DNA from 2 places in the Paenibacillus sp. VMFN-D1 genome. Region 2 is predicted to be linked to the other one. Evidence: a T-box and tRNA genes for the amino acid it is inferred to sense, from the RefSeq annotation. Region 2 holds a T-box; the other holds one or more tRNA genes.

Region 1 (14,336 bases), on a different contig from region 2:
CGACACCACCTCGGGATTTGTCACCGGCACGGTGGTGCCCGTTGACGGCGGATTTATGGCCTATTCGGGCGTGTAACGAAACGCAAAAAAGGCAGCTCCGCATCGCACACCGATCGGAATTGCCTTTTATTTTTATACTCACGAGCAGGCAGGTTCAATCAAAATGCCGCTGCCGCATCGCCTCGAACAGCATCAGCGTCGAAGCCATCGCCACGTTCAGCGACTCGGCCTGCCCCCGCATCGGAATGATGAGCGCGTCATCCACCAGCTGCTGCGCCTGCTCCGATACCCCTTTGGCTTCGTTGCCGACGAGCAGCCAGCAGGAGCCCTGCCGGAAATCGTAGCTGTAGCACGTGTCCTGCGCCTGCAGGCTGGTGCTGATCACCCTCGCGCCGCTCCGCTTTGCCTCCGGCAGGATCTCCATCAAATCACCCTCCACCACGGGTAAATGGAACAGCGACCCCATGGTCGAGCGGATCGTCTTCGGGTTGTACAGGTCGGCCGACCCGCGCCCCAGAATGACCCCGTCCGCCCCCGCCGCATCGGCACTGCGGATGATCGTCCCGACATTGCCGGGGTCCTGCACGCCGTCCAGGACGATGACCAGGCTGCCCTCCCGGCTCATCAGGGCGTCAAGCCCTGCCGCGGTCTTGGGCTTCCGGGCAATGGCAAAAACCGGCTGCGGCGTTTTGGTATCCGTACACTTCGCGATGACCGCAGGCGATACGCCGATCCACTCCACAGATTCCCCGCCGGCCAGGTGGGCAAGCTCGGACGGAATCCCCTGCTCCAGGTCAAACGCGACGCACTCCAGGTCTGCCCCGGCCGTCAGCGCCTCCTGCACGAGATGAATGCCCTCGATGATATATTTATGCTGCTTGTCCCGGTGCTTCTTCTCGAGCAGCTGCGCCCATTCCTTGACCCGGGGATTTTGCGGTGAAATGATGTCCATCCTTAACCGTCCTTCTCATGATTCATCTGTCAAACTGCTCCTCTGCCCCAGCACGAGGTTTTCGCGTTGAGGATCGGATCATTTCGGATAAGCCAGCTCCAGCTTGGTCAAATCGCTTTTCTCGCCAACGATAACGAGTACGTCGTCTTCGCTCAGCGGGGCGTCGGCATACGGCGAAATATCCATCTTCGTGCCGTGCTTGATCGCCATGACGTTGCAGCCGAAGCGGGCGCGAATGTCGAGCTCCCTCAAGTTTTTGCCGACCATGTCCTGCGAAGCCTTTAATTCCAAAATGCTGTAGTCTTCGGAAATCTCGATGTAATCCAAAATATTCGGCGAAGTGAGATGGTGGGCGACCCGCATACCCATATCCCGCTCCGGAAAAATCACTTTATCGGCGCCGATCTTTTGCAAAACCTTGCCGTGCAGTTCATTTTGCGCCTTGACGATAATCGTTCCGACCCCGAGATCCTTCAGAATGAGCGTCGTCAAAATACTGGATTGGATGTCTTCGCCGATGGCGACAACCACCACGTCAAAATTGCGGATGCCCAGGGCACGAAGCGCCTCTTCATCCGTTGAATCCGCTGATACGGCATGCGTAACCATATTTGATACCGCCTGGGTGCGCTGTTCATCCGAATCGATGGCAAGCACGTCAAACCCCATCTCGCTCAGTGTGTTTGCAACACTGGAGCCAAAGCGCCCCATACCGATGACGGCGTACTGCTTTTTCGCCATATGTTAACCTCCACGACTATAAGAAGTCTATCCTGCTTATTATATCACAGCGGGTGAAAAATCTGAATTTTGCCACCCGCCTCGGGGCACATTACTAAAGAATATCATTACAATTCAGACTGAGCCCTGGGAAGCGGGACGTCGTCCGCACGATATATGGAAGCGGGCGCGGCTCTGATGTGAAGGGTTCATACTTTTAGCCTGGAGGGAAAACGATCATGTCAATTCTTCTCGACCTGCGCCAAGCTATTGTCCATAAGGTCCATGATTCCAATGAAGCCGAGCTTCGTGAAATGATTGAAGGGTCCGTCGACGGTCCGGAGCAGGCGCTCCCCGGCTTGGGAGCGATCTTTGAGATGATGTGGAAAAATATCGACACGAAGCAGCAGAACGAGCTCGTCCATGTGGCTCATGAGCACCTCAAGACGATTAAGCCGGGGCCATTGACTTAACAAAGACGCCGGTGCTTTTACCGCACAACGACAAATACCCCTCCGCTGGGAAACAGCTGAGGGGTATTTCCTATATTACAGAAGCTTCAGCAGACTTAAGGCGCTGTCTCCAAAAACTTCGCGGTTGGATTTTTTTCCATCGCCGTCCGCATCGCATATTCGTTTTCGAACAGCACGACATAGTTGCCCTTCTTATCCTTCACCAGCGTCGAGTTGATGCGGAATTTGCTCGGATCGATCTGGTCGTCCACGATCCAGCGGGCGAACTGGTACGGCATCCGCTGCAGCTGCACATCCACGCCGTACTCGCCTTTCATCCGGTATTCGAATACTTCGAACTGCAGCTGGCCGACAACGCCGAGAATCGTATCGTCGAAGCTGACCGTATGGAACACCTGAATGGTCCCTTCCTCCGTCAGCTGGTCGATGCCCTTCTGGTACTGCTTGTGCTTCAGGGCGTTCTTGACCGTTACCTTGGAGAAAATCTCCGGCGAGAACGTCGGCAGCTCGTCAAAGACGATTTCGCTGCCTTGGCTCAGCGAGTCGCCGATCCGGAAAATGCCCGGGTCAAACAGCCCGACGATATCGCCAGGATACGCCTCATCGACGATGTCGCGGTCCTGTGCCAGGAACTGCTGCGGCTGCGACAGCTTGATGTCCTTGCCGACCCGCACATGCTTGACGGTCATGCCGCGCTGGAATTTGCCGGACACGATCCGCATGAAAGCGATACGGTCCCGGTGCGCCGGGTTCATGTTCGCCTGGATTTTGAAAATGTAACCCGAGAACTTCTCGTTCGTCGGCTCGATCAACCCAGCCGTGCTGCGACGCGGCTCCGGCGGCGGGGCCAGCTGCAGGAAGTTCTCCAGGAACGTCTGCACCCCGAAGTTGTTGATCGCACTGCCGAAGAACAGCGGCGTCAGTTCGCCCTTTTGTACCTTTTCCAGGTCAAATTGGTCCCCCGCCACGTCCAGCAGCTCCAAGTCCTGGCACAGCTGATCGTGCAGGTAATCCCCCGCCATCTCACGGATAACCGGGTCGTTATAGTCCTCCACCTTCTGTACCTGGATAGTCGAGTGGTCGTTCCCTTGGAACAGCTCGACCTGATTCTTCATGCGGTCGTAGACACCGCACAGCTCGCGTCCGGTCCCGATCGGCCAGTTCATCGGCACGGAGCGGATGCCAAGCACCTGCTCCAGCTCCTCCATCAGGTCGAACGGACTCCGGCCTTCCCGGTCGAGCTTGTTAATAAACGTAAAAATCGGAATGCCCCGCTTCGCGCAAACCTGGAACAGCTTGATCGTCTGGGCCTCGACCCCTTTGGCCACGTCGATCAGCATGACGGCGCTGTCGGCAGCGGTCAGCGTACGGTACGTATCTTCACTGAAGTCCTGGTGACCCGGGGTGTCCAGAATGTTGACCCGATGTCCGTTATAATCGAACTGCATCACCGACGAAGTAACCGAGATCCCCCGCTGCTTCTCGATTTCCATCCAGTCACTGGTCGCGTGCTTGCTCGCTTTGCGCGCTTTGACCGTACCGGCCAGCCGGATCGCGCCGCCGAACAGGAGCAGCTTTTCCGTTAATGTCGTTTTACCTGCGTCCGGGTGGGAGATAATCGCGAACGTCCGGCGCTTCTCCACTTCCTGCTGCAGCGTATCATCTATCGCTTTGCTCATTTCACTATTCCCTTCATCACTAAAGTCATGTCTATTATTGTATCACATTCTCTACGCAAATCACCCCCATGCAGAGGCTGCATGAGGATGATTTCATTTCAGGCTATGTCTTTAGTGAAACATAAGGCAAGCACCGGCACAACGGTTTTATTTGCCAATCTGCCACACGACGTTGTCCTCTTCCTGGCCGTTCACCGGCCACCAGTGGAAGCCGTCCGCTTTCAGCAGTTCGTCCGTTTCCTTCGGTCCCCAGGACCCGGCAGGATAATAAGAGATATCACCCTGATTTTGCGCCCAGGCTTCGGCGATTTTATCGACGAAGGACCAGGCCGACGCCACTTCATCCCAGCGGGTGAAATACGTCGATTCGCCACGGGCTGCATCATGCAGCAGGCGCTCATACGCCTCAGGCGAGTTGATGCCGACCATGCAGCTCTGGCAGAAGTCCATCGCAAGCGGCTCGATTTCATTTTCAGAGCCCGGCTTCTTCGCGTTGATCTTTACGTAGATGCCTTCCATCGGGTTCACCCGGATGACCAGCAGATTCGGTTCGAGCTTGTATTTTTTACCCAAATACACGTTGTTCGGCATGCTCTTGAATTCCACGACGATTTCCGTCGTTTTGACCGGAAGGCGTTTGCCTGTCCGGATGTAGAACGGTACGCCCGCCCAGCGGAAATTATCCACGAACAGCCGCGCCGCAAAATACGTTTCCGTATTGGAATTCGGGTCGACCTTGTCCTCCTCACGGTAGGCCGGCAGGTCCTTACCACGGGCAGAGCCCTTGATGTACTGGCCGCGGATGACGTTCTTCTTCACTTCTTCCGCTGTCTCGTAAGGCCGGAGCGAACGGAGCACCTTCACCTTCTCGTCGCGGATGTCCTCCGGCAGCAGGCGGCTAGGCGGCTCCATCGCGATCATCGTCAGCATCTGCAGCATATGGTTTTGTCCCATATCACGGAGTGCACCGGCATGGTCGTAGTACCCTCCGCGCTCTTCAACGCCGACGGTTTCGCTCAGCGTAATCTGCACGTTGGCAATATGCTTGTTGTTCCACAGCGGCTCGAAAAACGCGTTGGCGAACCGGATGACTTCGATATTCTGCACCATTTCCTTGCCCAGATAGTGGTCGATCCGGTAAATCTCTTCTTCTTTAAAGACCTGGCGAATCTGTTCGTTCAGCTCTTCAGCCGATTTCAGATCGTAGCCGAACGGCTTCTCGATGACGAGGCGGTTCCAGCCTTCGGCATCCAGCATGCCGCCCTTTTGCAGGTTAAACGATACGCTTCCGAACAGCTCCGGCGCCAGGGCCAGATAGAACAGGCGGTTGCCCGGAATGCCGAACTGCTTCTCCAGATTAACCGTCTGTTCGTTTAATTCACGGAACCCGTCGACGTTGTTGATATCGAGGGACTTATATTCAAAATGCTGCGCAAACGTCTTCCAGTTGTCGTTGTTCTCCGCCTTGTAACGGCAAAATTCCTGAATCGACTGGAAGATGTCCTCACGGAACTCCTCCTGGGTACGCGGACGCCGCGCGACGCCGATGACCGCAAAATCCTCGGCTAATTTACCTTCACGGTACAAACTATAAATGGCAGGAAACAGTTTGCGTTTGGCCAAATCCCCGGTTGCCCCGAAAATAAAAAATACAGCACCAGGTGTTTTGAGTGCTTCAAGATTTTGATTTTCAGTCATGGCTCCTCATTCTTTCTATGTCGTATTTTGGTCTCTTCAAAATCCCGATTTTACACCATAATTTGGTGGCATAAAATGATTGATGTCATTTTAGCACATTCATCAGCATGATGCTATCCGTTTAACTTGGTCGTAAATCAAAAATTTCTTTCTGCGTGCTAGGCAGATCTAATACTCAATCGTAATGACCGGAAGCCCGATCGTCACCCGGCTGCTGCCGGTCGATTGATCCTCATGAACCGCCACCTGCATGTTCAGAACCTTCCCTCCGCTTTGGATGCCGGACCGCAATGAAGGCACCTCGTAAGCGTTGCTGACCGTAGTCGCATCCTCGTAGGTTTCCGCCTTAGTCGCCGCCATATGTCTGAAAATGCCATCCTCTACCGCTTTCATGGTCGATCCGGCAGGATGCTCCCCTTTAACCGTTCCCTGCAAAGAAGCATTCCATTCAGCATCGATGCCGTTTTCGTGCAATGCTTGTCCGTATTCCGACTGGAGTTCGGTCAAGGCGCTCAGCTGCTCATCACCAGCCGCCTCCATTTGAATAATAATATAACTGCGATCCTCTGAAATCTCCTGCCAGTTAAACCGCACGTTAACGCCATTTTTCGTATCCACGACCCGGTATGTCAAGTGACCGCCTTCCGTCAGCTGCTGTACTCCCGGCAGATTCAGCGATCGGGACAGCCCCTCGGCCGCCTCGTACGCATCCTGATTTCCGTTGGCTTCCCAGTCTCCCTGCCACTTCACAACCAGACGCTGCGGCACGTCCACCACTTCATTTCCCAGCTTCAAGAGGGTGCGCAATTCTTCCGGATCCTGATGGGACGGCGCCGACGTCTGATTCGCACTGTACCACAAATACCCCATCCATACCAAAGCCGCTACGCATACCGCCAAACCTAAACCTGCCCATCTCCGGACTGCCATCATCCCTCATACATCCCTTCACCAGGAAATCTATCAATCTACTAAAAGGATGTCCGTTTCCGGGGCGATTATACCTAAAGCCGCACGATAGGCGAAATTGGGTGAATGACCATAGCCGCGTCCATAGGCGGTGAATACACTGGTTAATAAAAATGATAAGGGAGGTTCGCACACTTCCATGATCCCTATTTACCCATTAACAGAAGAAAATATTCGGCGGCACTGCGGCAAAATGGTCGCCGCCTGTATGTATGACGGCAGAGTATATACCGGAAAGCTGACCGAGTGCAAAGACGGCCATATTATTCTGAACGGGCCGGAAGGCACCCAGCTGCACGGCGCCAAAGTAAAGGGCGGCCATAAAAAACGCGCTAAGGGGCCTGTAGCCAAAGCTCCACAAAAAGCCACTGTCCGCGCCTTCTATCCTTATTATCCGTATGGCTATGGATTCGGCTTTGGAGCTGGCCTGGCGCTGAGTCTGGCCACCCTCGGGCTGCTGTTTTTGATTTAGCAGTCTTCAAAACTTACACATCATTATCTAAAAAAGCCCCTGGAAGCTATCCGCTCCTCAGGGGCTTTTCATCTGCTATGGATTAATTTGCTCTGGATTCAATCCAACTATTCCGCCAAACCGTTCTTGTAAGCGTAGATCGCCGCCTGCGTGCGGTCGTCTACGCCCAGTTTCGCCAGGATGTTCGTCACATGGAACTTGACCGTTTTGATTCCAATGATGAGGTCATCGGCGATTTCCTGGTTGGACTTGCCCTGCGCCAAAAGGCGGAGCACATCCATTTCGCGGTCGGTCAGCTCCTTGTGCGCCGGGGCCTCCACCTCCGGATGGCGGAACCGGTTCATCATCTTGGAGGCGACCTGCGATTCCAAGACCGATTGGCCGCGCGCCGCGGCGCGGATGGCGTCGGCGATTTCGCTTGCGCGCGACGTCTTCAGCAGGTAGCTGAATGCACCGGCCTCGATAACCGGGTACATTTTCTCGTCGTCCAAATAGCTTGTCAGCACGATCACCTTGCAGTCCGGGTACAGCTTCAGCAGCTGCCGCGTCGCCTCAATCCCGTCCATGCCCTCCATCACCAGGTCCATCAGGACGACGTCGGGTTTGTATTCCCGGGCAAGGCGGATGCCTTCCTCCCCGCTGCCTGCCTCGCCGACGACTTCGATGCCGTCCTCAGTCCCCAGCACGGCCGCCAGACCGATCCGCACCATCTCGTGGTCATCGACGAGCAGCACTTTAATCATGGGTGTTTCCATTTCCAAGATCCTCACTCCCTACTTTGTCTTCAGATACAATCGGCACGGTAATTTCGATTCGCGTACCCTTGCCGGGCGCCGTAATGATTTGGATCGATCCGCCGATTTCATTGACGCGTTCCTGCATATTGGAAAGGCCGTAAGAGGCCTGTTTTGTCTCGTTTAGTTCGAAGCCCTGGCCGTCGTCACGCAGCATGACCCAGACCATGTCTTTCTTTTGGTGAATCCGGATTTCCATCTTATCCGCTTTGGCATGCCGGAGCGTGTTAGACATCGCTTCCTGGATGATTCGGAACAGATGGTTTTCGATTCCTTTTACCAAGTGGATGCCTTTGTCCATTTCAAACACGATTTCCATCGGAACCTTCACTTTGAGCTCTTTGATCAGCTCGCCGAGTCCTTGCTCCAACGGCTTGCCTTCCAGATAGACCGGCCGGAGATGCAGCAGCAGCGCTCTCATTTCCGATTGGGCCACGGCGGCCATTTCTTCGATGAGCGCCACCTGGCGCTGAGCCTTGTCAAAATCCTTCTCAAGCGTCCTCCCCACGGCCGTCGCCGTCATCGATATCGCAAACAGCTGCTGGGATACCGCATCATGCAGCTCCCGCGCCAGCCTCTGGCGCTCCTCTACGATCGCCGATATCCGCGCCTGCTCAGCCAGCTGGGCATTGTTCGTGGATAAGCGCTGAAGGGAGTTGACCTGCTCCTCCCACTTTTTGCTGATGCGCCCAAGCTGCTCGCCAAGGCGCCCGACCTCGTCGCTGCCAAGCTCCGGCACGGAGCGGGCGACGTTCCCTTTTTCCCAGGAGAGCAGCGTCTCCCGCAGCCGTTCCAGCTTCATTTTGACCCGGTAGCTCTGATAGAACCCGAAGATAGCTCCCAGACCGATCGGAACCAGGATCAGCGTAGCACCGGCCTGCAGCGTTTTTTGCCAAGAATCAAACGGGGCCAAATAACCATATGTATAAAGCACGTAAAAAATGATCAGGAGCATAACAAAAGAAAGAAGGGCCCCCTCGCCCATGCTCCGGGAGACCATATTAGCCGGTTTTCGGGTTTTCATCAGGGAACCCTCCTCCTATGACAGATCAATATCAACATCTCCTACCAGGTAGGAAATATGGAATTTAACTTTGTATTCGCTGGTCTCATAATTTGGGGATTTCCAGTTCAAACGGTTCATCAAGCCGTTATCCCGATGCCCTCTGAAATCGATCGCGCCGAACAGGACGAACACTTCAAGCTCCACCCCGTAATACTCCGGAATTTTGATGTCCGTATCCCCCATGATGCCTTGAAACATCATCACCGTACGGTGTTCCTCGGGGATCGCAAGCGACAAATCCAGATCGGCTTCGTTGATAACATGCCAGACGCTCTGGCTTCTCATAGCCCAAGGGACCTGATCCCAATTGTAATGCCCCGAAAAGCCCTGCTTCTGTAGGTACCCGTCCCGGTTTTGTACCTTCCTTGCCTTTACAAAAAACCATCCCAGGGAGATCAGCGCAATCCCCAGCACGATCAGCAAATGATCAATTAGCAGCAGGATAGCTCCGACCGCCACAAGACGGTAGCCTCTCTTCACTTTTCCGCCGCGAATCGTATAAATTCCCATAAGAATGAATAAGAGGGCGACGATGGTAAAAAAGCCGACCCACCTGCCGAAGAGCATGAGGAGGCCGATCCCGATGAGAATCAGCGCAATGAAGCGATTTCTTTTTTCCATGCCGCACCTCCTTATGATGTCTTGGTTTATCGGAAAAGTAAGACCGGAAAAGCCATAGGGTTGTGACGGGCACACTCCTTATGGCTTCACCGGGATCCAGGAAGATGTGAATGAGGTCTCGCGCCCTTATTCCATTCTTCCTAGCATATCATATTGTCCGCAGAATTGAATACTTATTCTTTATTCGATTTGGAAGGAGCGGCAGTCGTCGGGTTCAGCTTGCTTTTCAGCGCGCTGAGCTGTTCTTCCACCTTCAGCTGCTTCTCCGCATCGACCGGGCTGGTGAAGGCGGATGTTTCCGGACGGTAAGGGGCACGCATCACATCGGCTTCAGCTTCCATTTGCATGATCTTTTCTTCCATGCGGTGGAATCCAAGGGACGCGCTTCCGCTTTCGATCGTATGCAGGCTGCTGATTTGAGACATTTGCTTTTTGGCTTTCGCCATTTGAGCACGGGCTACGAGCTCATTGCGCTTGTTGCGCATTTTGTAGAACTCGTCTTTCATGTCATGGAGCTGCTGTACCAGTTCTTTGGCCTGCGCCTCGGATTGAGCATGCAGTTCTTGGTACTCGGACAGTTTTTGGTCAAAATAAATCTTTTCCTCGAGCAGCTTGCGCGCTACTTCTTCCTGGCCGTTACGAAGTGCCAGTTCAGCTTGAGCCTCACGTTGGCCGGCCATCTTCACGGCTTCTTCCACGCGCTGCTTCATGCGGCGCTCATTGGCCATTTGCTTCGCTACTGTAACTTCCGCGTCATGGATTTCTGCCTCCATATCGCGCAGATACTGGTTCAGCATAATTACCGGATCTTCAACTTTATCCAATACCTCGTTCACCGATGCTTTCGTCATATCCTTAATTCTTTTAAATACTCCCATGTTTTACACTTCTCCCTTCTCGTACTTAGATAATTTTTTTTTCAATTCCTCAAGCTCTTTCTTCATGGCTTTCTTCTCGATATCTTCCATCATGGCGTCCAGGTCGGATGCGGACGAGCTGTATCCGCCCGGTCTGCCTCCGCCGTAAGCCGAACCGTTGTATTTGGCTCTAGGGTCAAAAGATTGGGCACCATAAGCGCCATTGCCTTGCTGACCGTTGCCGTAGTAGCTGCCGGATCCCATACTATTGCCGTAGTATCCTCCCCCAGCTACCCCCGGTCCCGGTCCATATGGATTAAAAGGTGTCGTTGGTTCTTTAGGGATGACCAAAGCCGCGATAAAGTAGATGAACAGCGTGGTCCCGCCGGTAAATGGGATACTGATCAAGAACAGGATCCGCAGCAGCGTGGAATCGATGCCCAATGTATCGGACAGACCGCCGCACAAACCGGTGACCATTTTATCGCGGGTCGATCGGTATAGCTTGCTCATGACGTTACTCCTTTCCGCTGTTGTTCAGCTTTTCCTTCAGGCGGGCCAGCTCCCTTTCCAGCACGCTGGATACCGTTCCGCTGGCTTGTTCGAACAGTTCCTGACCGCCGCGGCGCAGGTCGCGCAGACTGCGTGCTTCAAATTCCCAATCGGAAATGCGGTCTTCCAGACGGTTGAACATCTTGGGAACATCCTGTCCGCCAAAACCTTCCATGCGCTGATTCATCCGTTGCTGAAGTCTGAGGGTTTCCATCCGTGCCGCGTAGTATTGACGTTTGCTGTACACGGTTTGGTACTCCAATTTCAGGTCGTTCAGTTGATTTTCCAGCTCGGTGAGCGACTGGCGGGTTGTATCCAGCAGTCCTCCGTATTGCTCGAGCTTTTCTTCATAGATGATTTTTTCCTGCAGTGCGAGCTTGGCTAGATGATCCTCGCCGGCCTTCAGAGCCAGCAGCGCCTGCTCCTCACGCTTTTCCTTCATACTGGATGCCTGATCCACTTGCTGCTTCAGCTGTCTCACATGAGCGGAGTACTGCTGAACGAGCTTCTCGGCTTCCATAATATCGTCACGCGTTGATGCCAAAAACTGATCGATCAACCGTACCGGGTCCTGACTTTGTTCCAAACGTTCATTTAATGTCGCTACGGTGATATCCCGTACCCTGCGAAATACGCTCATCTGTTTTTGCTCCCTCCTTATAAGCTGTGATCGCCTATTCGTTTGATTGTATTTATTGAAGGTAATTCTTTGTTACCGTTACATCCACTTCGACGACTTCTTACCTTTCAGCAGCATAATCCCGAACACTACCAGGGCAATTCCCAGCAGCGGTCCGATGATCCAGGACAGCTTCGCCAGAAGTCCCATGACACCGAATGCGAGGATAATCGTACCGATGACCACCTTACCTCTGCGAATTCCATAATAGCCGAGCACGATCATCAGGATCGGGAAGATCAATCCGATCAGCCTGCCGAATAATGGAGCGAATACTCCCAGGAGCATCAGTGCTCCGATTGCGATCAATACGATCGCCCAACCAGAAGTTTTATTTGTTCTCATGCTTTGTCACCGCCTTTCGTTTGTATCAACCTTATGACTCTATTTTAGGTTCTATCCGGGTTTTCCAAAACGGACCCCAGACGGTTTTTAATCCTAGACCTAAGTCGGGGGAAGGCTCGGACCTTAGACGAAGCAAGCTTTTTCTGCATGGAACGCGGCAGCCACATCCTCCACTGAAGCTCCAATATCCCGTTTATAGGGCATGATCGACACGCTATGGGAACTTCAATGAGCAGTTTACTTAAACAATGCTTGGGATAGGGAATCGTTGGAGGCTCTGAGCAAGGGATTTAGCTCTTAGCTAAAGAAACATTGAGCCAGTTTAGCCCCGGTAAAGCCGGCTGGAATGGTTTATCAACTTTAAACAAGGATGGGGAACACGTTCAAAGGGAGTAATGGTAGAACGAACGGATGATCAGAGGATCTTGTTCAAGGCTGTTGTACACCCTCTTACTCCCATCTTACGAGGGCATGTCATATAAAGAGAACATTATGCGGATAGGACCTACATAAAACAAAAGGATACGAATTAAACGCCATACAAGCCATACAAATAAACGCAATACGAATTAAAATGGCCGCCTTTCTGCGGGATATCATCAGGTGGCTGATTGGAAGGAGAAGTGCAATATAGCGGGATGGGAGATTAACGAACGACGAACGATGGCTCGGTTTACAATGTTAGTCTATACAAGAAAAAGCCTTGGAAAGATATCCAAGGCTTTTCTCTATGATGCCGGTGAAGGGACTCGAACCCCCACGGTTTCCCTCACGATTTTGAGTCGCGCGCGTCTGCCAATTCCGCCACACCGGCATATTCAGTTAAAAAAATGGCGCGCCCTAAGAGATTCGAACTCCTGACCTTTTGATTCGTAGTCAAACGCTCTATCCAGCTGAGCTAAGGGCGCATATGAAATTAATGGAGGCGCCACCCAGATTCGAACTGGGGATAAAGCTTTTGCAGAGCTGTGCCTTACCACTTGGCTATGGCGCCGAAATCAAATGGAGCGGACGACGGGAATCGAACCCGCGACCCTCGCCTTGGCAAGGCGATGCTCTACCGCTGAGCCACGTCCGCTTAAACTGGCTGGGGATATAGGATTCGAACCTATGCATGACGGAGTCAAAGTCCGTTGCCTTACCGCTTGGCTAATCCCCAACAAGATTGTCATTATAAGTTATGGGGCGATCGATGGGACTTGAACCCACGAATGCCGGAGCCACAATCCGGTGCGTTAACCCCTTCGCCACGACCGCCATAATAAAAGATATGAAACTGTATTTCGAATGGCAGGGGCAGCAGGAATTGAACCCACACTAACGGTTTTGGAGACCGCTGTTCTACCTTTAAACTATGCCCCTATAATAAAACTGGTGGAGGCTGATGGATTCGAACCACCGAACTCGTACGAGAACAGATTTACAGTCTGCTGCGTTTGGCCACTTCGCTAAGCCTCCATATGGTGCCGGCGAGAGGACTTGAACCCCCAACCTACTGATTACAAGTCAGTTGCTCTACCAATTGAGCTACACCGGCTTTTATGCTTGTTATTAAATTCATGGTGGCTCGGGACGGAATCGAACCGCCGACACGAGGATTTTCAGTCCTCTGCTCTACCGACTGAGCTACCGAGCCTAATTTTGTTTTTATTAAGAGCATTATTGCAACAAACTAAACTCTCAAGAAAATAAATGGCGGAACCGACGGGATTCGAACCCGCGATCTCCTGCGTGACAGGCAGGCATGTTAGGCCTCTACACCACGGTTCCACGGCCAATTATGTATCTCCATACGTAAGGAGATAAATTGCGGGGGCAGGATTTGAACCTGCGACCTTCGGGTTATGAGCCCGACGAGCTACCGGACTGCTCCACCCCGCGTCATTAAAAAATATTTATTTTCTTTAAAGTATAGATGGTGGAGGCTGAGGGGATCGAACCCCCGACCCTCTGCTTGTAAGGCAGATGCTCTCCCAGCTGAGCTAAGCCTCCATAAGAAACACTTTTAATATCTTAGCAGATAAACCACTAAAAAGGCAAGCATTTTTTCTTTGGGATTCTCATCCCTGAAGCTAATAATTAAAGTGGTGACCCGTATGGGATTCGAACCCATGTTACCTCCGTGAAAGGGAGGTGTCTTAACCCCTTGACCAACGGGCCAAACTATAATGGCGGAGAGAGAGGGATTCGAACCCTCGAGACGCTTTTGGCGCCTACACGATTTCCAATCGTGCTCCTTCGGCCAACTCGGACACCTCTCCATAATGGCTCCCCGAACAGGACTCGAACCTGTGACAACTCGATTAACAGTCGAGTGCTCTACCAACTGAGCTATCAGGGAACAATATTTAATTCAAGTGTTTGATCACTTGAAAACTAGATACGAAACGAATCTACATTTTATATTTATTGGATAAGCCCTCGACCGATTAGTATTGGTCAGCTCCATGCATTGCTGC
Region 2 (14,336 bases):
CTGTCAGGATGCACTTGGATGGTGGGAGACGATACGGACGGCGGCACGAAAACGGCTGAGGCTGACAAGCCGATCCAGCGTTATACCGGTGAGATGAGCCAAGCCGTTTCTCTGGCATACACGACCAGCCGGAACCTTGCCTTAACGTTTAACGGGATGGCAGATGCCCAAACGATGGACGAGCTTCTTGATCAGCTGGATGCCTTAGGCATAAAAGCAACCTTCTTTTTGCCGGGGATGCGGGTTGCGGAGGAACCGGACATCGCCCGGCAAATTTTGTCCCGGGGACATGAGATCGAGAACAATACGCTGAATGCGGTCGACATGAGCCGGATGGACTACGAACAGATCTACAAGGAAATCCATTTGGCCGACGATGTCATCCGCAAACAAACGGGGGTTACTCCGAAGTTCGTCCGAACGCAAACGGGAGCGATAAGCGAGGATATCCGGCTGGCTGCGGCACAGAGTGGACAGCAGGCGGTCATATCCTACAGTCTGTTTTTACATAATTGGAAGGCGGAGACCCCTCAGCAAAAAAAGAACTATATCCGGAAATACATCAACCGCGGTGGGATCGTCGCGATTGACCTGGCGGAGAACCGGACTTTGAATGAATCGGTGGACCTGATTGCTGCGGAAGCTTCGGCAGCCGGTTATCATTTCGTTACTTTAGACAAGCTGGTCGCCACAGGCGGCGTACGTAAACCGGCCGACACGGTTCAAGGGTATCAGGCTGCGAAGTATAACGCCGATTACGCCAAAGCAGATTACAAACTCGTGTACAGCCACAAGACTGCCAAGAAGGAAATCGCCCTTACCTTTGACGACTGGGGCACGGATGAAACGATCACGAAGCTGCTCGACATTTTGGATCAGTACCACGTGAAGGGTACGTTTTTTTTGCGTGCGGACGGAGTGGAGAAAAATCCGAACCTGGCGCGGGCGATCGCGCAAGCAGGGCATGATGTCGGAAATCATACTTACAGCCATCCGGTCCTGACCAAGATCAGCGTCAAGCAGCTTCAGGATGAAGTGGTCAAGGCGCACCGGATCATTACGGATGCGATCCAGCAGCAGCCGGCCATGCTGTTCCGGCCGCCGACCGGCGATATTGACGACCGCACGGCCCGGATTATCGCGGCGGCCGGTTACCGGAATATTGTCGATTTCGATATCGATCCGAATGATTGGAATCGGGAGCGCACCGCTTCGCAGATCGTGAACTCGGTTATCCAGCAAAGCCACAGCGGCGGAATTATTTTGCTGCATTCGCTGGACGATACCCACACGGCGGAGGCACTGCCAGGTATTATTCAAAACTTGCGGAAACAAGGATACACATTCGTGAAACTGTCTGACTGGATTTCAGATAATGGGAATTCGTCAGGTAATGAAAGATAGATGGAGATGGAATATGTCAACACCAACTAAAGAAGTGCTGTATGCTTACAGCCCGGTCGCGGTCATTGGACTCGGGTATGTAGGCCTTCCCCTGGCACAGGCGTTCTCGAAAAAGATGCGGGTGATCGGCTTTGACGTCAACACGAACAAGGTCAGCCGGTTGCAGGAGGAAGCTTCTTCTGACGCGCAGACGTCCGTGGATGACGAAGACCCAGCGTCTGTGGGATTGGAATATACGTCCGACGCGGACCGGCTTGGCGAAGCCAAGTTTTATGTGATTGCCGTACCGACCCCGGTGCAGAGCGGTAACGTGCCGGATTTACGGTTTGTGGAAGAAGCGAGCCGCATGGTCGGCAGAAGATTGCGCCAGGGTGCGGTCGTGGTTTATGAATCGACCGTGTACCCAGGCGTCACCGAAGAGATTTGCGTTCCGATCCTGGAGGCGGAGTCAGGCCTGCGCTGCGGGACGGATTTTAAAGTGGGATATTCGCCGGAGCGGATTAATCCTGGTGATGAGATTCACCGGCTCGACAATATCGTCAAGATTGTGTCGGGAATGGATGAGGAATCGCTGGGGATCATTGCCGGCATGTACGAACAGATCATCGATGCCGGCGTATACCGGGCGGAAAGCATCAAGGTGGCCGAAGCGGCAAAGGTTATCGAAAACGCCCAGCGGGACATTAATATCGCCTTTATGAACGAACTGTCCATGCTGTTCCACCAGATGGGCATCGATACCCGGGAAGTGCTGCGCGCCGCAGGGACAAAGTGGAATTTCCTGAACTTCGTTCCCGGTTTGGTTGGCGGGCACTGCATCGGAATCGATCCGTACTACTTGACGTACAAGGCGGAGGATACCGGTATCCGTTCACGGATCATTCTGGCAGCACGGCATATCAACGACGGGATGGGCAAATTTGTCGCCGAACAGCTGATCAAGCTGCTCGTCCGGCAGCGGCTGGACCTGCGTGACGTGAAGGTCGGCGTTCTTGGCTTGGCTTACAAGGAAGACTGCGCCGATATCCGGAATTCCAAAGTGGTGGATATCATCAAAGAGCTTCAGGATTACGGTATTGAACCCCGGATCGTCGACCCGCTGGTAGACCCGACAGCGGCTTATGCCGAGTACGGCCTCGAACTGGCCCGTTTGGAAGAACTGCAGAACCTGCATGTCCTGGTCACGGCCGTCCCGCATCAATGCTTTGCAGACATGGGCTATGCGGATATGGATCCGATGTTCAGAAAGGACTCGGTAAAGATCCTGCTGGACGTTAAGGGGATATATGACAAAGCAGAGTTCGAGCGTCAGGGTTACATTTATTGGCGGCTGTAACGAGAGCAGATGGGAGAATAAAACAAGTGTTCAGACGAAAGAAAAAACAAACCGATGAGGTTCTGACCTTGCCCCGTTCGGACCGGCGGATTCTATCGAACGTTCCTGACCCGGAACAAATTCGCAGTTCGGTCGACCGGAGAGGATCGCGGGATAACGATGCGGAGCAGTTCAGTTCGGATTATTTGGAACGGATGCGGAAGTTCAGCCTGCGTTACGAGGCGGATTTTCCCGTGCTTCTGACTTGGGGCAAAGGAAAGAACCGGAGAAAACTGAAAACGAAGGCTGTCGATGTATCTTCAACGGGCCTGCTGCTCGAGCTGCCCTTCACGACGGACCACATCCAGCCGGGAAGCAAAGTGTCCATGCACTTTGAAATTCCGGCAGGCACAATGCCGGAAGGCTTTGAATCCAAAGTGGATATCGAAGGAGTCGTCGTACGGAATTTTGAGCGCGGAACCGGCAGAGAGGCCGTTTCAATGGCTGCTTTTGAGTTCACCAACCCGCTGCATCAATATTTTCAGCGCAGACGCTGGGGGTACTCCGTGTATACGGCCAGCGGCCTGCTGCTGCTTGCCGCCGTTTTTGTGCTGCTGCTTCGGGCGGAGAGCATCATTTATTTTAAATACAATTTCCTGCTGTATTTATACAGCCTGATCGCCGCGGCATTTTTATTGACGAGATACTTGTTCGGGTCTCTATACCGTGACGTGCCGGTCAATCCGGATTTTACGCCGGGCGTATCGATCATAATTCCGTGCTTCAACGAAGAGAAGTGGATCGATCGGACGATTATCAGCTGCATCAATCAGGATTACCCGGTGGACAAGCTGGAGGTCATCGTCGTTGATGACCGCTCTACCGACCGGTCTGCGGAGCAGATTCAGAAAACGATCGACCTGCTTCATCAGGAAGCCGACCGCTTTCAAACCAAAGAGCGGCTTCGGATGCATATCCTCCCTGAGAACGGAGGGAAACGGGAAGCCTTGGTGCAGGGGGTACGGATGGCAAAGCATGATCTCGTCGTGTTCGTGGATTCGGACAGCTTCCTCGATCCGCTCGCCATCAAGCACTTGGTGCAGCCCTTCCAAGATCCGCGTATGGGCGGGGTTGCCGGGCGGACGGATGTGGAGAACAAGTACACCAACTCCATTACGAAGCTCCAGACCGTGCGCTATTATATCGCGTTCCGGATCATGAAAGCGGCCGAGTCCTGGTTTGACAGCGTCACCTGCCTGTCCGGGCCGTTATCCTGTTATAAAAAGAGGCTTGTGCTGAAGCATGCGGACGCCTGGCTCAACCAGAAGTTTCTGGGACAGCCCGCTACGTTCGGCGACGACCGCAGCATGACCAACTTTATCCTGAAGACACACCGGACGGCGTATCAGGATAAAGCGATTTGCTCCACGATCGTTCCTTCGGAGATGAATGTCTTCCTGAAGCAGCAGATGCGCTGGAAGCGTTCCTGGCTTCGGGAATCTCTTAGGGCTGCAGGGTTTATTTGGAGAAAGGAGCCGTTTATGGCGCTCTTTTTCTACATTGGTGTCATCGTTCCAATCGCTGCGCCGCTGATCGTGCTCTACAACCTGCTGTATGTGCCCATTTTCCACCATGTGTTCCCGGGAACCTTCTTGATGGGGCTTCTGCTGATGTCCCTGCTGATGAGTCTGGCCCATCTTTTGTTCCGTAAAAGCAAGCTGTGGGTATTTGGCTTCGTCTTTTGCTTTTTCTACGAAATGGTGCTGCTCTGGCAAATGCCGGTCGCCTGGTTCACCTTCTGGAAATCAACCTGGGGGACAAGGGAAACGCCGCAGGACGTCGAGGCGAGAAATAAAAAGGCCGCAAGAAAAAACCGAAAAAATACGAAGACGGAAGTGCCGCTGTAACCCGGCGGAACCGCGGAATTTAAATGAGGATGCAGGATGAAAAAAGGAAAACGCAGCGAAGCGCTTGATGTGAAGCGCAAAAACCGGCGGAAGTGGATCAAAACCTGGATCCAGCTCTTCCTGGTGATCATGGTCATCTTTCTGATCTACCAAGCCGTCGGAAGAACCGACCGCTACGCCGAACCGGACAAGTCGACGTGGCATAATCGAAGCGGGTTTGTCGCGCTGTCTTATTTTGGGGTCAGCCGTACCGGAACACCGCTTCTGATCGATAAAGCCCAGCTTAAAGCCCAGCTACAAACCCTCCATGATCAAGGCTATGTCACGGTGTCACAGCAGGACATCCTCGATTTCTACCATAAAGGGAAAGCGCTGCCGGACAAGGCGCTGTTTTTGTCCTTTGAGGACGGGCGCAATGACTCCAGTCTTTATGCCCAGCCCTTGCTGGAGAGATACAATGATAAGGCGACCTTCCTTACCTATGCCAACAAGATGGGGAACGGGGATCATAAATTCGTGCAGCCCAAGGAACTCCGCCGCATGATGAAAAGCGGGTATTGGGAAATGGGGACCAACGGGTACCGTTTGACTTACATCAATATTTTCGATAAAAACGGCGGCTATATCGGCGTCAAGGACGAAAATAAGCTGGACAGCAAAGAGGACATCGAGCATTATAATCACTACCTTATGGATTTTATCCGCGATGAAAATATGATTCCGCTCGAGGACCGGGATACGATGCAGGCGCGGATCAGCAAGGATTATCAGCTGATGGACACGGTCTATACCGACAAATTCGGCTTCGTGCCCGGGGTCTATATGATCATGCATGCCAATGCGATGTACGGGAGCATGAACCCGCTTGTGACGGATGTAAATGACCGCAATATCCGTTCTCTGTTCCAGATGCATTTTAACCTGGAGGGCAATGCGTTCAACGGGCCATCACAGGATGTGTACAACCTGACCCGCGTCCAGCCTGAGCCCTACTGGTCAACCAACCATCTTTTGATGAAAATCGGTAAGGACAGCGGCCAGCAAATGAAGTATGTGACCGGGGACCAGAAGCAGTCGGGGCAGTGGAAGCAGGCTGGAGGCGCCGCCGAATTCAAGGATAACCGGATCGTTCTGACGTCACCGCCTGCCGGGGAAGGCAAGCTTTTGCTGGATCAAGGAGAACAGGCGCCTGAGGATTTCACCTTAAGCGCGAAGGTTTCCGGCAACGTGGTCGGCAAGCAGTCTTTTTACTTGAAGGACCGTGGAGATGGCCAGCAGTATGTGCGCGTCACGCTGGACCGCAACGAAATTCAGGTGGAGCAGAAGCTTTCTGGTTCGCCTGTGACTGTCTTGGGTTCACAAAAGCTGGATCCGGTCAAGTGGTCTTCGGAGGACCTCGCCTTTGACAAGGCAACGGTGTATTCCGCAGAAGAATCGCAGGCCGGAGCCAATACGGATGAAGAGGATGAATATCCCCTCAACATCAAAAATACCCGGCAGATTCAAATGAAGGTGTCGGGAAATCGGCTGGAGGTCATCGTGGACGGGCAGCCCGTTCTCCAAGCCTCGGTCGATCCTTCGCTGAAGGGCGGTGCCGTGGGACTGGGATCAGCCTATAGTCCTCAAAATACGAAGGACGACATCTATGATGGAATCTTTGAGGATGTCACGGTGACTACGGAAAATGCGGCGGATGGAAAAACCTCGGTGTGGTATACGAATAAGCTGCTCGGCTGGAAAAAAGTCGCGGCGCAGGTTGAGCATGCCATGGACGTCACGATCGATTGGGCCATCGATACGTTCTGACGAAAGAGCAATTTCATAGGCGAAATGGCGGTGTAATGAGAAGATGGGTATGAAGCAAGTGGCTCAATCGGGATGGATGACTTTGGTGCTTGTCATCGTCGCCGTAGGGGTCGGTTTCAGCATTTGGATGAGGCAGCCGGCGATGCAAGCGGCGGCTCCGCCGGTCAGAACTCCTGTGGACCTTACCGCATGGGTGGTGGATTGGCAGTGGGAGTCGGGGCTTGCAGATGCAGGGGAGCTGGGCAAGGCTCTGAGCCGTGTTCAGGCGTTTGCCGCCTATTTTGACGAATCGGATCAGCCCTATTTTACGAAGGCTTTCCAAGAAGCGCTCCCGCAAATCCGGGAAACGGCGGAGGCTGCCGGCATCGGCGAGCTGAACCTGACCCTTGTTAACGATATCGTGCGGCAGGACGGCGGTGAGTCCCCCAAAGACTCGGAGCTGGTCTCGCGGCTGGTATCCACGAAGGTAGCACGGGAGAAGCACATTGCCGAGATTGAAGCGCTGCTCGATCAATACTCGTTTCAAGGGGTGGAGATCGATTATGAGCGCATCCCGGACAAGGACTGGGGTTATATGACCGCTTTTTACCGCGAATTGTATGAGCGAATGCATGCCAAGGGGAAATCGCTCCGCATCGTGCTGGAGTCAAGGGCTCCCGTCGAAACGCTGAAGCTGCCCGAAGGTCCTGAATATGTGATGATGGCCTACAATCTGTACGGTACGCATAGCGGTCCGGGACCCAAAGCGGACAAAGCTTTTCTGAAAAAGTTAGCCAAGCGGATGACAGCCGTTCCGGGGGTGAAGACAATCGCGATTGCGGCCGGAGGCTTTGACTGGCATGGGGATCAAGTGACTGCCATTACCGAACAGCAGGCCGTAAAGATGCGGTACACGAACGGCTCGGATCTCAAGCGGGACGCGGCCAGCGGAAGTCTGCACTATCAGTACACCGATGATAAGAATGTAAAACATACGGTGTGGTATGCGGACGGTTCCACGCTGACTTCCTGGATCGACACGCTGCGCCAGGCCGGGATTAGCCATGTGGCCGTATGGAGGCTGGGAGAACTCGGAAGCGGCACTTTGGACAAGCTGGTTCAAGCTGCCACAACGGCAAAGTAAATAAAAGCCGCTTCGCGTTTACGCGTCAGCGGCTTAATGATGGATTTCCGGAGCACCCATGGAGGCATGGGTGCTCATGTATTTTTTCGGAGAAATGCCGCAGGCGGACTTAAACGCTTTGCTGAAAGCGTAAATGCTGCTGTAGCCAACCTGCTCGGCGATCGCGGACAGGGATAACCGGCTGTACATCATCAGCTCCTTGGCACGCTCCATCCGGTACCGGATCTGGAATTGGTGCGGTGACACGTCATACGTCTGCTTGAATACGCGCGAGAAGTGATACAGGCTCAAGCAGGCCGTTTTGGACAAGTCCTCCAGCCGGATGACGGTATCGTAATGCTCCATAATGTGGGTCACCGCCCGCTCCATCGCGGCCTGATGCAGCGAGAGCCGGCCATGTCCGGCCGCCTTCAGGCCCTTGATGACTAAATACAGAATATCCAGCACGAGCGATTTCTGCAGCAGCGGAAATTCGGCATCCCGGCGCTCGTAGGCGTGGATGAGCCGCATCAGCTCCTGATGAATTTCCGCATGGTTCTGTACCCGGATCAGATGGGGGATTTCCAGCACGGAACCCAGCCAATCCGGCCGGAGCCACGAAAGCTCTTGTTGGCTGCATTCCGCCCGCAGCTTAAAGTTAATCGGTACCTCCTCGTAGTCTTCATAATACAGGGCGTCGAAATGGATATGGGGCATCCAGCAGGGGCCCCTGGAACGGACAAATTCATGCTCTATACCGGGCTTGAACAGCAGCAGGTCGCCTGGAAACACAGTCAGTGAATCCCCGCCAATCCGGATGTCGAGCTCGCCTTGTTCAACATACAGCAGTTCGTAATCAAAAATGATCCGCGGCGCCAGTTTCATACGGTCAACTTTGTGATGCCACGCCCTTCGCACGTAAGGGGATAAGGCTTGCAGTAGCTGTTGCCGGTCCATACGCTTTGACAGCTCCCTCCACTAATGATCCCGTATCCGGGTTTCTGCTCTTTCAGCGGCTCGGCGGTTCTTTATTCTGACAATAGCAAGAATGGATAACAAATAACAAGTCCCAACATCGATAAAGAGGGGAAACGCCTGTAGAATGACTTGTAACCGCTTTAATACAAATCCGGTTAGACCAATGACAGGAGAGATGAGCATGGAATCTTTTAACGGACTGAACATGGGCCTCGGCAATCTATTCCGGATGTCCTCGGCACAGACGAGATCGATCAGCGCGGAAAATGTGACGGGAGCTAAAGGAAAGGGCGGCATGGCGACCCAGGGAACCGGAGCGAATGCCGGGCGGGATTTGGGTCAGGGGTGGAAAATATCGCCATCAGTGGAGATCAAACCGGGTGAGGTGTTTACCGCCGCAGAAATCGACGGACCCGGGGCCATTCAGCATATTTGGCTGACCTGCTTTCCGGACAGTTGGCGTCATATGTTTCTGCGCTTTTATTGGGATGATGAGTCGGAGCCTTCCGTAGAAGTGCCTGTCGGCGACTTCTTCTGCAACGGATGGTGCGAGCGGAGCAATGTCAACTCCCTGCCTGTGGCGGTCAATCCCGCCGGCGGGATGAACAGCTATTGGGTGATGCCGTTTCGCAAGAAAGCCCGGGTTACGGTAGAGAACCGAATGGACAAACCCGTCGTGCTGTATTACCAGTTCACCTATACGCTGACCGAGGTGCCGGAGGATGCGGCCTATTTTCACGCCCAATGGCGCCGGAGCAACCCCTTGCCGTATAAGCAGGACCATGTGCTTCTGGATGGCGTGAAGGGGAGGGGACAGTATGTCGGCACGTACATCGCCTGGCAGGTGAACAACACGGGGTGGTGGGGAGAAGGCGAGATCAAGTTCTATATGGACGGCGACCGCGATTTCCCGACGATTTGCGGCACCGGGACCGAAGATTATTTTGGCGGCGCCTGGAATTTTGAGCATCCACAAGGACAGTATGGTGCGTTTTCCACTGCCTATTTGGGCTTTCACCAGCAAATCAGACCGGACGGCCTGTACCGGAGTCAGCAGCGATTCGGGATGTACCGCTGGCATGTGATGGACCCGATCCGGTTTGAACAGGACTTGAAGGTAACGATCCAGGCGCTCGGTTGGCGTTCCGGCGGCCGCTATTTGCCGCTGCAGGACGATATCGCCTCCGTCGCTTTCTGGTATCAGTCCGAGCCGCACACCCCGCATCCGCCGCTGCCGGATAACGATGGCCTGGAGGTTATTTAATCCCCGCCCTTTCCGGTTAAAGTATGCATCATGCGGTTTACACTGGCCGAAAATGATGTTAATATGGTCAAAATCAAATCGGAACGAAAACGCGGTGAAGAGAAGAGTAGATGAACGGGCAGCCTTGCAGAGAGCTCCGGCAGCTGTGAAGGAGCAGGCCGTCTGTCATTGAAGCAAGCCTCCGAGCGGCGCATCGGAAGAGGGATCCTCATTCCTTCGGATGGTGCGACAGGAGCTCCTGTTACAGAGCTAGGGTATAAGCATGCGTCCATGCCGTACCCGAAGAGGCGGATGTAGCGATAGATCCGCGAACCGGGGTGGCACCGCGAAATACAATCTCGTCCCCAAGACGTCAGCGTCTTGGAGGCGGGATTTTTTTGTTTTCTATTTGATTGATATAAGAGCAGGAGGGGACAGTTTATGGAAGGAAAAGTAAGGAAAGAAGAAGCCGTGGATTTTCTAACGAAAACCGTGATGGAGGATGTGGAGAACGAAACGTATTCCAGACCGATCGCGACCCGGTTTCCGCCTGAGCCGAACGGCTATTTGCACATCGGAAGCGCCTATGCCATTCACGTGAACGCAGCCATTGCCGAAGCATTTCACGGGAAGATGAATCTGCGCTTTGACGATACGAATCCGCTGAAGGAAGACATGAAATACGTGGAGGCGATCCGGGAGGATGTCCGGTGGCTTGGTCTGGACCTGCCGGTGTACTTTGGCTCGGATTATTCGGAAGAGATCTTCGAAGCGGCTTTGAAGCTCATCCGTAAAGGAAAGGCTTATGTCTGCGATTTGTCGGCGGAGGAAATGACGGAATACCGCGGAACGCTCACGGAGCCTGGAAAAAACAGTCCTTATCGCGAACGGTCGGTGGAGGACAATCTGTCCCTGTTCCATCAAATGAAGGAAGGCCGGTTCCCGGACGGCGCCAAGGTGCTGCGGGCCAAAATTGACATGTCCTCGCCCAACATCAACTTAAGGGACCCGGTCTTGTACCGCATCATTCACGCCGAGCATTACCGGACAGGGAGTGAGTGGTGTGTATACCCGATGTATGACTTTGCCCATCCGATCCAGGATGCCATCGAGGCCATTACGCATTCACTGTGCTCCGCGGAATTCAGGGATCACCGCCCCTTGTACGAATGGGTGCTGCGCGAGCTGGAAGTGGCGGAACCCCCGAAGCAGCGGGAATTCGGACGTCTGAACGTTTCCGGAATGGTCACGAGCAAAAGGTACATCAGGGAGCTGGTCGAAGGCGGATTCGTCGACGGCTGGGATGATCCCCGCCTTCCGACCTTGAAGGGGCTGCGGCGAAGAGGCGTTACGCCGGAAGGCCTCCGGCGGTTCATGCAGGAAGTGGGCATGCTGAGGGGGAGCAGCACGGTGGATGCGGCGATGCTCGACCACTTCATCCGCCAGGATTTAAAGGATAAGTCTGTCGCTGTGATGGCTGTGCTTGATCCGCTTAAAGTCGTCATCACGAATTATCCGAAGGATCAGGTGGAAATGCTGCATCTCAACCACAGTGATGCCGATCCGATGCTTGGCGGCAGGGATGTCCCCTTTTCCGGAGAATTGTATATCGAGCGGGAGGACTTTATGGAACATCCGGTACCGGGCTTTCATCGTCTGTTTCCGGGAGGCGAAGCTCGATTGAAGGGGGCGTACTATGTAAAATGCCATCATGCCGTCAAGGATCCGGAGACCGGTGAAGTGAAAGAGCTGCACTGCACGTACGATCCCGAGACAAAAAGCGGGACCGGGTTCAGCGGCAGAAAGGTGAAGTCGACGATACATTGGGTGTCCGCCGCACACGGTGTTCCCGCCGAGATCCGCTTGTACGGCAGCCTGCTGAAAGATGCCGCGTCCGTGGCGGAATCGGACAATGATTGGGCAGAGCTGGTATCTCCCGATTCCCGAATCATTTTCAGGCAAGCGATCATGGAGCCATGGATGAAAAATGCTTCACCGGATGCCAAATACCAGTTTATCCGCCAAGGCTATTTCTGCCTGGATCACAAAGATCAGACCGGGCCGGTACCGATATTTAACCGGATCGTTTCGCTGAAAGATTCATGGAAGAGGGGAGCATCGCGTTGACCTGCGACGGAAGCGGGCCAGGTCATGTGCCCTACGGTGAACGGGGTATGCCGCATTTTGAAATGCTGCATACACTGCCGCAGAGCAATACATTGATAATCAGAAGCACATGGAGGTCTTTTACGATGAAAATCAAACAACTTACGATAAATACCCGGCATTTTGCGGAGATGAAGCAATTTTACGCCGGGAAGCTCGGCCTTCCAGTGGCCGATGAACAGCCGGATAGGGTCACCATTCAAGCCGGCGGCAGCCAGCTCATTCTTCAGAAGGCGGCAGCGCCCGGCGAAAAATCTATGTACCATATTGCCTTTACGATTCCGACGAATCAGCTGGGCGCAGCCAAAAAGTGGGCCGCTCAGCGTGGAATTTCACTGTTCCGCGATCAGGACGGGGATCAATTTCATTTCGGGAACTGGAATGCCGATGCCCTGTATTTTTACGATCCGGATGAGAATCTGATTGAATTCATTGCCCACCATTCCTTCGATAACGCCGAAAATGAAGACTTCACAAGCAGCCAGCTGCTGCGGATCAGCGAAATCGGGCTCCCTGTTGATGAAGTGGCCGCTGCCGTGGAACAGATTCAAACGACGCTGGGACTGTCCATGTGGAGTGGGGACGGCCGGCAATTTGCGGCGATGGGCGACGCCGAGGGCTTGTTAATCGTGGTGGACCGCGAACGGCCCTGGTTTCCGGACGGGAGAGCGCCGATTGTGAGCGGGACACGAGTTGTCATTCAAGCGCAAGACAAAGGGCAGCTATTGCTGCAGGCAGATCAGTACGACATTCAGTCCCGAGATGAATAATCCGCTGCGGCTGGTCCACTATCGTAATGAGCATCGGAGTCAGCGTGATATAATAAAGGAACCATTCGAAATGAAAAAGTCAGAAGGCAGGGAGTTATGGCCAACATTCACGAAATCGCCAGACGAGCCGGTGTTTCGGTATCCACGGTATCCCGGGTTCTCAACCAGCATCCGTACGTTTCCGCTGAAAAAAGAGCCGCCGTGCAGCGAGCCATCGACGAACTGGATTACACGCCAAACCGCAATGCGGTTGATTTGATCCGCGGCCGGACCCGCAGCATCGGCGTGATCATCCCTTACAATAACAACCCGGCTTTCGACCGGATGTTAAGCGGTGTATTGAACAAATCGGTTGAGGAAGATTACACCGTGACCGTGCTTCCGACCCGGTATGATCCGGAGAAAGAGCTGGAGTATTTGACCATGCTGAAAACTAAACTGCTCGACGGGATCATTATTACGTCCCGTGCCAACGATTGGTCGTCCATCGTCCCCTTTGCGGGATATGGTCATATCGTAGCCTGCGAGTATACGGAACTGGAGGAAATCGGCTGCGCGTACATTGACCGGTATGCCGCGACGCTCGAGGTGTTTTCCTTCCTGAAAAACAGGGAACACACAGAGGTTGCGTTCACGACGGCAAGAGGGGAGACCAGCATCAGCACCCGGCTGACGATGCAGGCTTACCGGGACGTTTTCGGGGAAGTACCGCCATGCCGGTGCCTGGATGGCTGCACTACATTGAAGGATGGTATGGATGCAGCCCGTCAGTTTCTTGAAGGAAAAGTCCGGCCGACCGCCGTGTATGCCAACGGGGACGAGGTGGCAGCCGGAATCCACCAATTTGTTCTCTCTGCCGGGCTGCGTATTCCGGAGGATATCGCCATCATCGGACAGGAAAATCAGCCGATCGGCCAAGTCCTTCAGCTTACGACGGTAGACCATCAGCTCTTCCGGGTAGGTGAGGAGGCTTTAAGGCTCGTGACCCGTGGTTCCAGGGAAAAGGTGCAGATCCCGTACCGGATCATCTACCGTTCTTCATCCGGATAAAGCAAACAAAAAAGACCCGCAGGAGAACATCAGCGTTACTCCGGCGGGTCTATATTATGTAATTTCATCCAAAAGGCTAAATTCTATGAAACATATTGAAATGTAAATGCGTATATGATATTATAATGTGTACTCCAAAATTAATCACATTATTACCATTTATCGTATCACAACGATTGGTGATTGTCAATATTTTTTACACCTCAGAAAGCCGTATCAAGCGATACAGAGAGATTATTTTCAGGGGGAGGAACGTACAGGATGATGGAAGAACGTGAACGCGATGAAGTGATGAGAAATCAAGCCGAGTCGAATCAACAGGAGCAAGATCAGCCCTACGCTGACGTCGAGCTGCTGCCGACGGGCATGAAGAATGATGATTCTGTGCGTATGTACTTGAAGGGAATTGGCCGTGTCGGCCTGCTGAGCACGGAAGAAGAAATCAAACTAGCCAAGCGCGTCGCCGAAGGGGACGAGGAAGCCAAGAAAATCATGGTCGAGGCGAACCTGCGCCTGGTTGTCAGCATTGCCCGGAGATATGCGGGCCGCGGCATGCAGCTGCTGGATCTGATCCAGGAAGGCAACATGGGGCTCA

What was found. The T-box of region 2 lies ahead of C7820_RS10165 (glutamine--tRNA ligase/YqeY domain fusion protein). A T-box ahead of a tRNA ligase gene usually reads a tRNA of that ligase, here a tRNA-Gln.
Region 1: it has a tRNA-Gln gene. The T-box ahead of C7820_RS10165 (glutamine--tRNA ligase/YqeY domain fusion protein) is inferred to sense a tRNA for this amino acid. The anticodon was not compared.

The regions. Positions count from the first base shown of each region.
Region 1 is NZ_QRDU01000002.1:48-14,383, reverse strand. Features, by position in the region: gene C7820_RS15215 (SDR family oxidoreductase) at 1-76, shown strand, start outside; gene C7820_RS15210 (TrmH family RNA methyltransferase) at 155-952, opposite strand; gene C7820_RS15205 (potassium channel family protein) at 1,031-1,693, opposite strand; gene C7820_RS15200 (small acid-soluble spore protein SspI) at 1,912-2,145, shown strand; gene C7820_RS15195 (peptide chain release factor 3) at 2,241-3,824, opposite strand; gene zwf (glucose-6-phosphate dehydrogenase) at 3,972-5,522, opposite strand; gene C7820_RS15185 (YwmB family TATA-box binding protein) at 5,691-6,455, opposite strand; gene C7820_RS15180 (hypothetical protein) at 6,631-6,963, shown strand; gene C7820_RS15175 (response regulator transcription factor) at 7,071-7,718, opposite strand; gene C7820_RS15170 (sensor histidine kinase) at 7,699-8,781, opposite strand; gene liaF (cell wall-active antibiotics response protein LiaF) at 8,797-9,444, opposite strand; gene C7820_RS15160 (PspA/IM30 family protein) at 9,618-10,322, opposite strand; gene C7820_RS15155 (PspC domain-containing protein) at 10,326-10,814, opposite strand; gene C7820_RS15150 (PspA/IM30 family protein) at 10,819-11,493, opposite strand; gene C7820_RS15145 (LiaF transmembrane domain-containing protein) at 11,572-11,877, opposite strand; tRNA gene C7820_RS15140 (tRNA-Leu) at 12,612-12,691, opposite strand; tRNA gene C7820_RS15135 (tRNA-Arg) at 12,709-12,785, opposite strand; tRNA gene C7820_RS15130 (tRNA-Cys) at 12,798-12,871, opposite strand; tRNA gene C7820_RS15125 (tRNA-Gly) at 12,881-12,955, opposite strand; tRNA gene C7820_RS15120 (tRNA-Gln) at 12,962-13,036, opposite strand; tRNA gene C7820_RS15115 (tRNA-His) at 13,059-13,134, opposite strand; tRNA gene C7820_RS15110 (tRNA-Trp) at 13,166-13,239, opposite strand; tRNA gene C7820_RS15105 (tRNA-Tyr) at 13,250-13,335, opposite strand; tRNA gene C7820_RS15100 (tRNA-Thr) at 13,339-13,414, opposite strand; tRNA gene C7820_RS15095 (tRNA-Phe) at 13,438-13,513, opposite strand; tRNA gene C7820_RS15090 (tRNA-Asp) at 13,571-13,647, opposite strand; tRNA gene C7820_RS15085 (tRNA-Met) at 13,685-13,758, opposite strand; tRNA gene C7820_RS15080 (tRNA-Val) at 13,794-13,869, opposite strand; tRNA gene C7820_RS15075 (tRNA-Glu) at 13,963-14,037, opposite strand; tRNA gene C7820_RS15070 (tRNA-Ser) at 14,047-14,138, opposite strand; tRNA gene C7820_RS15065 (tRNA-Asn) at 14,143-14,218, opposite strand; partial or broken rRNA gene C7820_RS15060 (23S ribosomal RNA) at 14,287-14,336, opposite strand, start outside.
Region 2 is NZ_QRDU01000001.1:2,213,419-2,227,754, reverse strand. Features, by position in the region: gene C7820_RS10205 (polysaccharide deacetylase family protein) at 1-1,404, shown strand, start outside; gene C7820_RS10200 (nucleotide sugar dehydrogenase) at 1,418-2,740, shown strand; gene C7820_RS10195 (glycosyltransferase family 2 protein) at 2,758-4,626, shown strand; gene C7820_RS10190 (polysaccharide deacetylase family protein) at 4,663-6,432, shown strand; gene C7820_RS10185 (glycosyl hydrolase family 18 protein) at 6,482-7,555, shown strand; gene C7820_RS10180 (helix-turn-helix transcriptional regulator) at 7,589-8,491, opposite strand; gene C7820_RS10175 (glycoside hydrolase family 172 protein) at 8,694-9,776, shown strand; T-box leader at 9,862-10,125, shown strand; gene C7820_RS10165 (glutamine--tRNA ligase/YqeY domain fusion protein) at 10,197-11,882, shown strand; gene C7820_RS10160 (VOC family protein) at 12,008-12,691, shown strand; gene C7820_RS10155 (LacI family DNA-binding transcriptional regulator) at 12,788-13,741, shown strand; gene rpoD (RNA polymerase sigma factor RpoD) at 14,033-14,336, shown strand, end outside.